DNA from 3 places in the Sorangium sp. So ce321 genome. Region 1 is predicted to be linked to each of the others. Evidence: riboswitches for the same ligand, from Rfam matches in the RefSeq annotation. Region 1 holds a riboswitch; each other region holds the start of a gene.
What was found. A riboswitch is a leader RNA that binds a small molecule or an ion and turns the genes downstream of it on or off. The one in region 1 is predicted to bind cobalamin.
Positions count from the first base shown of each region.

Region 2: it holds a riboswitch for cobalamin, as region 1 does, so the genes downstream of both, WME89_RS02515 (energy-coupling factor ABC transporter permease) here and WME89_RS07650 (TonB-dependent receptor) in region 1, are expected to answer to the same signal.
Region 3: it holds a riboswitch for cobalamin, as region 1 does, so the genes downstream of both, WME89_RS00850 (ribonucleoside-diphosphate reductase subunit alpha) here and WME89_RS07650 (TonB-dependent receptor) in region 1, are expected to answer to the same signal.

Region 1 is NZ_CP150329.1:1,973,684-1,977,000, reverse strand. Features, by position in the region: gene WME89_RS07650 (TonB-dependent receptor) at 1-1,956, opposite strand, end outside; cobalamin riboswitch at 2,186-2,392, opposite strand; gene typA (translational GTPase TypA) at 2,623-3,317, shown strand, end outside.
Region 2 is NZ_CP150329.1:632,712-636,028, forward strand. Features, by position in the region: gene WME89_RS02500 (energy-coupling factor ABC transporter ATP-binding protein) at 1-53, opposite strand, end outside; gene WME89_RS02505 (CbiQ family ECF transporter T component) at 50-811, opposite strand; gene WME89_RS02510 (hypothetical protein) at 801-1,178, opposite strand; gene WME89_RS02515 (energy-coupling factor ABC transporter permease) at 1,175-1,852, opposite strand; cobalamin riboswitch at 1,985-2,190, opposite strand.
Region 3 is NZ_CP150329.1:215,547-218,863, forward strand. Features, by position in the region: gene WME89_RS00845 (cytochrome c-type biogenesis protein CcmH) at 65-598, shown strand; cobalamin riboswitch at 720-927, shown strand; gene WME89_RS00850 (ribonucleoside-diphosphate reductase subunit alpha) at 1,184-3,317, shown strand, end outside.

The sequences.
Region 1 (3,317 bases):
CGTGAGCGCGCCGAACGTCGGCCGGACGCCGATCCCCGCGGTCAGCGTCCGGGTCGGCGCGAGGGCCACCGCGCTCCCGTTGCCTGCGTTCGCCCGGAAGCGCGCGCGGGTGAAGGTCGCGTCGACGTCGGCGAAGAGCCAGCTCCCGAGCCGGTAGCGCCCGCCGATCTCCAGGCCGTAGCGCCGCGTCTGCCCCGACGGCTCGGTCGCGCCCGCGTCGCCGCTCCAGACGAGCTCCGAGTCGACATCGAGGAGGAACCCCGCCGCGCTCAGCGTCAGGCCGCGGAGCGGCGTGGCCCTCGCGCCGACCTCGTAGCCCGTCGCGGGGGTGATGAGCGTCGCCGCCCCCTCGCGCAGCACCACGCCCTGGGCGTCGTTCGAGTGGAAGCCCCGCCCGTAATGGGCGAAGAGGTCGAGCGCCGCGACGGGCGAGACGATCGCCGTGAGCTTCGGGAAGAGCTGCATCTGCCCCCGGAAGCCGCTCGACCTGTTCCCGGTCGCGCCCAGGTCCTCGCGCCGGTCGTCCACGTTGACGTCGATCCACTGCCCGCGCACCCCGGCCACGAAGCGGAGCCAGCGCCGGATCCGGGCGTCCTGCTCGACGTAGACGCCGATCTGGCCCTCGTCGACGTGGGCCGTGCCCCGCTCCTCGAGCCGCTCGCGCGCCTCGTCGTGGTGGAGTGACTTGTCGATCGCGTCGGCGCGGATCTGCGCGCCGAGCGACGTCGTGAGCTTCGCCCCGCGGTACTCGAGCTGCCTGCGGAGCCGGAGCTCGGCGCCTCCGACGACGCGATCGTCGTTCTGCTCGATCTGATCGCCGTGGACCGGGTCCTCGCTGAAGAACGTGAAGTTCGAGTACAGCGTGAAGCGGTAGCGGACGAGGTAGGCCAGCGCGCTCAGGTCGGCGTCCCGCCACGCGGTCGAGTACGCGAGGGACGCCATGTGCCGCTGGGTGGCCCCGCCCTCGGTCGGATCGACCGAGCCGAAGTGATCGATGCACGGCTGTCCGTAGGCGGACGGCGGCGGGTTCAGCTGGTCCTGCTCGCCCTCGCCGCACACGGCGCGCGCGGGGATCTGGCCGGAGCCGTGCCAGGTCGACCCGTAGGACATCCACGTCATCTGGATCTTCCCGGTGGGGCTCAGGTCGTGCGTCGCCCTCAGGTACACGTTGAAGCGCTTGAGCCGCTCCGGGCTGAGGAAGGGCCCGTCGTTCCGGTAGATCTCCGCCGCGGCGACCGCGCGCCACGCGTCGCCGAGATCCGGCGAGGCGACCACGAGGCCGCGGGCGATCCCGTGCTGCCCGAGGCTGAGCTGCGCGTGGCTCTCGTCGAGCTTCTCGGCGAAGCGGAAGTTCACGGCGCCCGCGGTGCCGAAGTCGCCGATGCTCGCGTAATAAGGCCCCTTGTAGCCGTCGAGCCCGGTAACGAGCTCCGGGATCACGAAGTAGAGATCGGTGAAGCCGTGCCCGTGGCCGTGGCTGACCATGTTGACGGGCACCCCGTCGACGAAGAAGGCGACGTCGGTCCCGTGGTCCGCGTCGAACCCGCGGAGGAAGTACTGGTTGGCCTTGCCGCCGCCGGCGTGCTGCACGGCGAAGAGCCCCGGGACCGCCTCGACGATGTCGCCCGGCCGGAGCCTCGGCCTGAGCTCGAGCTCGCGATGCCCGACGGAGACGCGCGAGGCGGCCTCGCTCGCCGGCTTCTCCGCCTGGATGGTGACCTCGATCGCGCCGCCGTCGGCGCTCGCCCCCGCGCCGCCGTCGGCGCTCGCCCCCGCGCCTTCCGCGAGCGCCTTCGCCCCGCCGTCCGCGGGCGCCCCCGGGGCGGCGGTCGGCGCCTCCGGCGCCTCGACCTCGGCGCGCGCGAGCCGCGCGACGGTCAGCGAGATCGATAGTGCGGCGAGCAGGTGGCGTGAGCGGCGGTGTCCGTGGCCCTTCGTGATCGTCTCGCGCGGCATGCGCGTCCTCCTCTTGCTGGCATCGCGCCGAGCGGATCGGGGCCGCTCGCGCCGAGCGGAGGGAAGGCAGTCCAGTGGCGGCGATGCCCTGGACCGACCTCTCGCCCCCACGGGCTACCGGGAGGCAGCGCGGGGGCGGGTCGGACTCCGGGACGCGCGCAGACGCTGCGACGGCACGGACCTCACCGCCTCCCTCGAGGCTCCCAGGTCGAACCGGCGCCAGATGTCTCCCCGTCGCCGGGCGCTGGCAGGTCTTCGGGCTTGCGAGCTCCTCGGCCGGGCCGACTTCCTACTGTCCACCGCTTCCCAGCCCTCTCGGGCCAGTGCTCGTCGTGGAGGTCGTTCTCGCTTACCGCTGCGGGGCAGCCCCGGATTCTCACCGGGTTCCCTATTGAGCCTGGGCAAGGGCCCAGGCACCAGCACGGCGCGCACCCTATGGCGGCGCTCGATCGCCTGTCAACAGTCGTCCTGTCGAGCCCGGTGACCGCGAGCGGCCGCCGCGAGATCACCGCCGAGCTGGGGCGCTCGCCCCCGGCGACGGCGGACTCACCGCGAGCCGGAGCGCCTGGCCTGCGCAGAACCCGCGCGTCGCCGGCGCGGAACCTGCGCGCAACCCGCGCGTCGCCGGCGCGCCGGCGTCGGCCGGACGTTCGACCTCTGGCGAGGATGGGCTCGCTCCTCCGTGGGTCGCGTGCTACACGGCCGCCGCCGTATATGCCGCGTAATGATCTCCGCAACATCGCCATCGTCGCCCACGTCGACCACGGGAAGACGACGCTCGTCGATCACATGCTCCGCCAGTCGGGCGCCTTCCGAGAGAACGAGGTTGTGGCCGAGCGGGTCATGGACTCGAACGACCTCGAGCGCGAGCGCGGCATCACCATCCTCGCGAAGAACACCAGCATCCGGTACCGCGGGGTCAAGATCAACATCGTGGACACGCCCGGCCACTCCGACTTCGGCGGCGAGGTCGAGCGCACGCTGATGATGGCCGACGGGGCGCTGCTCCTCGTCGACGCCGCCGAGGGCCCGCTGCCGCAGACGCGCTTCGTGCTCTCGAAGTGCCTCCAGCGCGGCTTCCCGGTCATCGTCGTCATCAACAAGATCGACCGCAGCGACGCGCGCGCCCACGAGGTGCTCTCCGAGGTGTTCGACCTCTTCTGCGACCTCGAGGCGAGCGACCCGCAGCAGGACTTCGCGACGCTCTACGCCGTGGCGAAGTTCGGCCAGGCGAAGCGCGAGCTCGAGCACGAGGCCACGGACCTCCAGCCGCTCTTCGAGACCATCCTCGATCGGGTCCCGGCGCCCTCGGGCGACCCGGACGGGCCGCTCCAGGTCATCGTCTGCAACACGACGCACGA
Region 2 (3,317 bases), 1.3 Mb from region 1:
ATCGCCGGCGCGCGCAGCGCGATAGCCAGCGCGCGCAGCGCGATCGCGCTCACCCGGCGCCTCCGGCGGCCACGCAGAGCGTCAGCGCCGCGAGGGCGGCGGCGGCGAAGGCGAGGTTGGCGGCGGGCGCGCTCGCCCGGCGGTCGGCGACGGGGAGCTTGCCCTGGTAGCCGCGGAGCTGCATCGCGATGGCGGCGTGCTCGGAGCGCTCCAGGGTCCGCAGGACCACGACGCCCGCGACGGCGCCGGCCGAGCGCGCGGCGGCGCCCGGGCGCGAGAACCCGCCGCGGAGCGCGGCGGCGCTCCACGCGCTGTCGGCCGCGCGCTGCAGCACGCCGGCGAAGCGCCGCGCGAGCGCGAGCAGCTCGACGAGGGCCGCGGGCGCGCCGAGGCCGGCGAGGGCGGCCTCGATCTCGGCGGGCGCGGCGGCGCGCGAGAGCCACCGCAGCACCGCGGCCGCCGCGAGGACGCGCGCGCCGAGGGTGGCGGCGCGGCGGGCCCCCTCGCGCGTGACGGCGTCGAGCGGGAACGCCGCGCCGGCGAGCAGCGGCTCCCCCGGGGTGAGCGCGAGCGCGAGGGCCGCCGCGACCCCGCCGATCCACGCGGCGGGCGCGAAGGCGCGGAGGATCGCGCCGGCGGTCATGCCCTGGAGCCGGAGGGCCGCGCACGCGAGCAGGAGCAGCGCGGCCGGGGTCCAGGGCGAGCGCGCGCCCGCGGCGACGCAGCACGCCGCCACGGCGGCCCCGAGGCGCAGCCGGGGGTCGACGTCGCGGAGGCGCTCGCGGAGCCGCGCCGGGGGGTCAATCGGCACGGAGGCCCTGTCCGCCGGGCTTGCCGGCGGGCTGATCGGCGCGCTCCACGAAGAGCACGCGCGCGTAGTAGCCGATGACGAAGCCGGCGAGGAGCCCTGCCCAGAGGAACGCGAAGAGGAGGAGATCGCCCTCCAGCCCGGCGAACAGCGGCCCCGTGTCGTGGCGCCCGGCGTCCTCGGCGACGCGGCGGACGACGGCCTCGTCGACGCCGTCCCAGGAAGCGCCGCCGCACCCGGCGAGCCAGAGCGCCGCGGCGAGCGGCAGCGCGGCGAGCCGGCGCGGCGCGGGCCGTGCGAGCGCGGCGAGCCCGCGCGGTGCGGGCCGTACGAGCGCGGCGAGCCGGCGCGGCGCGGGCCGCGGCGTCACGACGCCCCCGCGGCGAGCGGGACGACCTGGAGCCGGTCCAGGATGTCGGGCCGCCGGGCGCGCAGGAAGACGAGCGCCCCGGCGGTCATGGCGCCCTCGAGCAGGCCGAGCGGCAGCTGGGTCGGGATGAAGGCGACGGCGACGCCCGTGAACATCGACGTCACCGAGCCCTCGCCGGCGAGCCCGAGCGCGAGCTCGAGCGCCGTTGTCGCGTACGTGGCCCAGTCCGACGTCACGCCGGCCAGGAACCCTGCGACCCAGAGGTTCGCGCCGCAGCGCCGCGCGAGCCGGAACACGAGGTACCCGGTGAAGGCGCCCGCGATGCCCATGGACGCGACGTCGGCGCCGAGCGTCGTGAGCCCGCCGTGCGCGAGGAAGAGGGCCTGGATGAGGAGCGCCACGACGGTGACGAGGACGGTCATCCAGGGGCCGATGAGGATCGCGGCGAGCCCGGTGCCGCACGGGTGGGAGCAGGTCCCTGCGGTGGGCACCGGCACGGGCATGCACGAGATCGCGAAGACGGCGGCGGCGACGAGGCCGACGAACGGCTTGTAGAAGGCGTCCCGCTCGGTGCGCTGCCGGAGCAGGTGGAGGGCGATCGCGACGAAGGGCAGGGCGAGCGCGTTCCAGACCGCGCACCAGCCGAGCGGCAGGACGCCCTCCGCGAGGTGCATCGCCGCCGCGGGCCGCGCCGCGAGCAGCGAGGCCAGGAACACGGCAGAGAGGAACACAGGGCGGCCGGGAAGACCGGTTTGGGCGATCCGGGTGAAGTCCGCACCCGGACGCCACGAAGACGTGCGCAAGCTGCACCTCGTGGGGCTCGGGTAGGTCTCCCGGCTCATGGGTTCAGGGAGCTGCTCTAGCTCCCGGCGCTGCGTCCACCTTCCCGGGTCTCGTGGGCAGGCCCAGTGGTCTTCGGATGCAGCTCCCCATTCACGGTGGCGGGACCGCGCCGGTTTCGCACCGGCTTCCCTGTTATGCCCCTGAGGGCACCCGAGGAATGGATTGTCAGATGGATGCTCGGTAATCCCGTTTCGCGCCCGGCGTCAAGGAGGTCGCGCCCCGGCCTCGGCGGAGGCGCCTGCCTCGTGCCGCGGGCTCGCCGGTGAGCCCCCTCGGGCTCCCCTCGCGCCTCTTCGCGGCAGGTGCGGCTCGCGGCGGACGACGCGGCCCACGGCGGATGCGGGGCACGGCGGATGCGGCTCACGGCGGATGCGGGGCACGGCGGACACGGCGCACAGCGGACACGGCTCACGGCGGATGCGGGGCACGGCGGACACGGCTCACGGCGGACACGGCTCACGGCGGATGCGGCTCACAGCGGATGCGGCTCACAGCGGATGCGGCTCACGGCGGACACGGCTCACGGCGGAGCCGCGCTGCCCGGTACGCCGGCCGCGCGAGCTCCCGCCGTCCAGCCCGCCGCGCACCGTCCGAGCCCCTCGTCGGAGGTGCGCCGTGTTGCTCGCACCCTGGCGTTGCTGCGAGCGAGCGGCCCGAGGCTTTCCTGCGCGCCGCGCGCCGGATGTTCCACCTGCCGGCAGACAGGCTGGGCCAGGGTGAGCTCCTCCCTACCAATGCAATCAATGCAATGGTGGAGGCCACGAAATTGACCGAGACGCACAGGGCAAGAGGGGTTGGTCAGTTTCTATCCTCTGCTTCCGTAGTAAACGCTCTTTACACACCTTCACACATTCCCCGCCACGGCGCTGCTCGCTCCGGCGCCCTGGCCGGAGCGCGCGCCCTGCGCTGCCGCTCGTGCGCTCGGTGGAAGGTGCGGCGCGGCCTTCGCACCAGCGTGCTTGGTTCGGTCGGGCCCTTTACTTATGGAAGTCGGTGTTCCGTACCCGGCGCGCAGCGCCCGAGCGCTGGTGTTCTCTTTTCACAGAACTCGAAGAGCTCCGCACGAACGCTGTACTCTGCGGATGAGTATGCCCGGCTCGGATGTGCATTCCAGGATATCGCGGGTGTGCGCGCCGCGTCGTCGCCTGGCTGCCTTCACGCCGTGAGCAATTCGCTCACTGGCGCGCAGGCCTTGCACTTTGTGATCGACAGCGCGCTTCCGGGTGCCACACTCTGCTCACCGCATGCGCGCCGGCGCAGCCCCCCAGCCCGGAGCGCATGCGGTCTTTCCTTGCA
Region 3 (3,317 bases), 1.8 Mb from region 1:
GCGCGGCGCGTCTGCGAATGACCCGGCCCGTTCCCCTCACGGCGCGCGGGAGGTGCGCTCGCCATTGCATCTCCGGCCCCTGCGGAGCTCGCGCGGGCGCCGCGCGGCGGCGCTGGTCGTCGCCGTCACGGTCGTGGACCTCGGCGGCAGGGCCGAGTCGGCGGCGCCCAGCCCTGCCGCGGCCGAGCTCGTCGACTCGACCCCGGCGCCCGGCGAGAGGGCGCTCGAAGGGCGCCTGCTCGCGCCTTGTTGCTGGGATCAGACGCTCGACGTTCACGAATCGGAGGTGGCGCAGGAGCTCCGTCGCGAGATCCGCGTGCGCCTCCGTCGGGGAGAGGCCGTCGACGCCCTCGAGCAGGACCTCATCGCGCGTTATGGGGACCGCATCCGCGCGGCGCCTTCGTCGGGCGTCCTCGGCAAGGTCGCCCTGAGCATGATGCTCGGCATCGCGGTGAGCTTCCTCGGGGTCTTCGCCCTGCTGCGCTCGTGGAGGCGCAGCGCCGCGCAGCCAGCTCCGTCCCATGTGGCCATCGCAGCGCCTGTACGCGACGAGTATGACGAGCGCCTCGACGACGAGCTCCGGATGCGTGACGGGTGAGCACACCCGCGCTGGGCACCCATGGCGCGGTCGTTGCGCGCTGGGCATCCATGGCCGGTCGCCGCTCCGCTCCGCCAGCCCCGACCCCAACATCTCGCTTGACCTTCCCCGCGCGCCACAATATGTAGTGGCTCATGTTGGTGCCTCGGGCTTCGGCCCGGGGCTCAAAAGGGAACCCGGTGTGACTCCGGGGCTGCCCCGCAGCGGTAAGCGAGAACGATCTCCACGACGAGCACTGGCCCTCGGGCTGGGAAGCGGTGGACCGTAGGAAGCCGGCGAAAGCCGGAGCGCTCGCAAGCCCGAAGACCTGCCAACATCCAGCGTCGGGGAGACATCCCGCGCCGGTTTGACCTGGAAGCCTCGTGGGAGGGCGGTAGGTCCGAGCTGGCGCCGACTCTCGCGCTTGTCCCGGTTCCGACCCCCTCCCGCGTTGTCTTCCTTTCGCCCGCGGGGGCGAGCGGTCGGTCCGAAGGCGCTCTCCTGAAGAGCGCGCGCCCCGTGCGCATCGGCTGGCTTCTTCGCTCTCGCGGCATCGACGCGAGCGGTCCGGGACCGCTCCGAACGAAGCACGACGAGGAGGATTCCATGCTGAGCGATACGTTGATGAGGAGCAACGGCGCGGCGCCGTTGCGCGCGCTCCACGCGCCCCACACGAGCGCCCGCGGCGCCGAGGACACGCTCCCGCACACGACGATGCGGGTGACGAAGAGGAACGGATCGAGCGAGCCTGTCGACGTCAACAAGATCGTCCGGGCCGTGAGCCGCTCTTGCGCCGGCCTGTCCGACGTGGACGCGCTCCGCGTCGCGACAAAGACCATCAGCGGCCTCTACGACGGCGCGACGACGCGCGAGCTCGATCAGCTCTCCATCCAGACGGCGGCCTCGCTCATCGCCGATGAGCCCCAGTACGCGAAGCTCGCGGCGCGCCTGCTCGCCACCGTTATCGACAAGGAGGTCCGCAACCAGGAGATCCACGCCTTCTCGCAGTCCATCGCCGTCGGGCGGCGGCTCGGCCTCATCAACGAGCGGCTCCACGGCTTCGTGGCGCAGAACGCCCGCAAGCTGAACGACGCGATCGAGCCGGGGCGGGACCACGAGCTCGAGTACTTCGGCCTGCGGACCCTCTACGATCGCTACCTGCTCAAGCACCCCGAGACGCGCCTCGTCGTCGAGACACCGCAGCAGTTCTTCCTGCGCATCGCGTGCGCGCTGTCCGAGACGGCGGCGCAGGCCATCGAGCTCTACCGGCTCTTCTCGTCGCTCGACTACCTCCCGAGCTCGCCCACGATGTTCAACGCGGGCACGAGCCACGAGCAGCTCTCGAGCTGCTTTTTGCTCGACTCGCCGGAGGACCACCTCGAGACCATCTACCAGCGCTACACCGATGTAGCGATGCTCTCGAAGTTCTCGGGAGGCATCGGGCTCGCCTACCACCGCGTGCGGTCGCGCGGGTCGCTCATCGAGAGCACCAACGGGCACTCCAGCGGCATCGTGCCGTGGCTCAAGACGCTCGACGCGTCGGTGGCGGCCGTGAACCAGGGCGGCAAGCGCAAGGGCGCCTGCTGCGTCTACCTCGAGCCGTGGCACGCCGACGTCGAGGAGTTCCTCGCGCTGCGCGACAACACGGGCGACGAGGCCGCGCGCACGCACAACCTGAACCTCGCAAACTGGGTGCCGGACCTCTTCATGAAGCGGGTCGAGGCCGACGGCGAATGGAGCCTGTTCGATCCCAAGGACGTGCGCGATCTGCCCGATCTCTACGGAGACGAGTTCGAGCGCCGCTATGCCGAGGCCGAGGCGGCGGGCCTCGCCAGGAAGACGATGAAGGCGCGCGACCTCTACGCGCGGATGATGCGCACGCTCGCGCAGACGGGCAACGGCTGGATGACGTTCAAGGACAGGTCGAACCGCGCCTGCAACCAGACGGCGCTGCCAGGCCGGGTCGTCCACCTGTCGAACCTCTGCACCGAGATCCTGGAGGTGACCTCGAAGGAGGAGTCGGCCGTCTGCAACCTGGGCTCGATCAACCTCGCGCGCCACACGCTCGCGCGGGGAGACGGCGCGGCCGCGTTCGACTTCGAGAAGCTCGCGCGCACGGTGCGGACGGCGGTCCGCCAGCTCGACCGCGTCATCGACCTCAACTACTACCCCATCGCCTCGACGCGGCGATCCAACCTCCGCTGGCGGCCGGTCGGGCTCGGGCTCATGGGCCTGCAAGACGTGTTCTTCCAGCTGCGCCTGCCCTTCGACGCCCCGGCCGCGCGGGACCTCTCCAGGCGGATCTCGGAAGAGGTGTATTACCACGCGCTCTCGACGTCCGCGGATCTCGCGGCGGAGAAGGGGCGACATCCGGCGTTCGACGAGACGCGCGCCGCGCGCGGAGAGCTCCAGTTCGACGCGTGGGACGTCGTCCCCGAGGACACGGCGCGCTGGGAGGCGCTCCGCGCGCGCGTCCGGGCCGAGGGGCTCAGGAACTCGCTGCTCGTCGCCGTCGCGCCCACGGCGACCATCGCGTCGATCGCGGGCTGCTGCGAGTGCATCGAGCCGCAGGTGTCGAACCTCTTCAAGCGCGAGACGCTCTCCGGCGACTTCCTGCAGATGAACCGCTACCTTGTCGCGGAGCTCAAGCGGCTCGGCGCCTGGAACGATGCGGCGCGCGTCCGGCTCAAGCTCGCGGAGGGCTCGGTCCAGGGCATGGGCGAGCTGCCGGAGGAGCTCC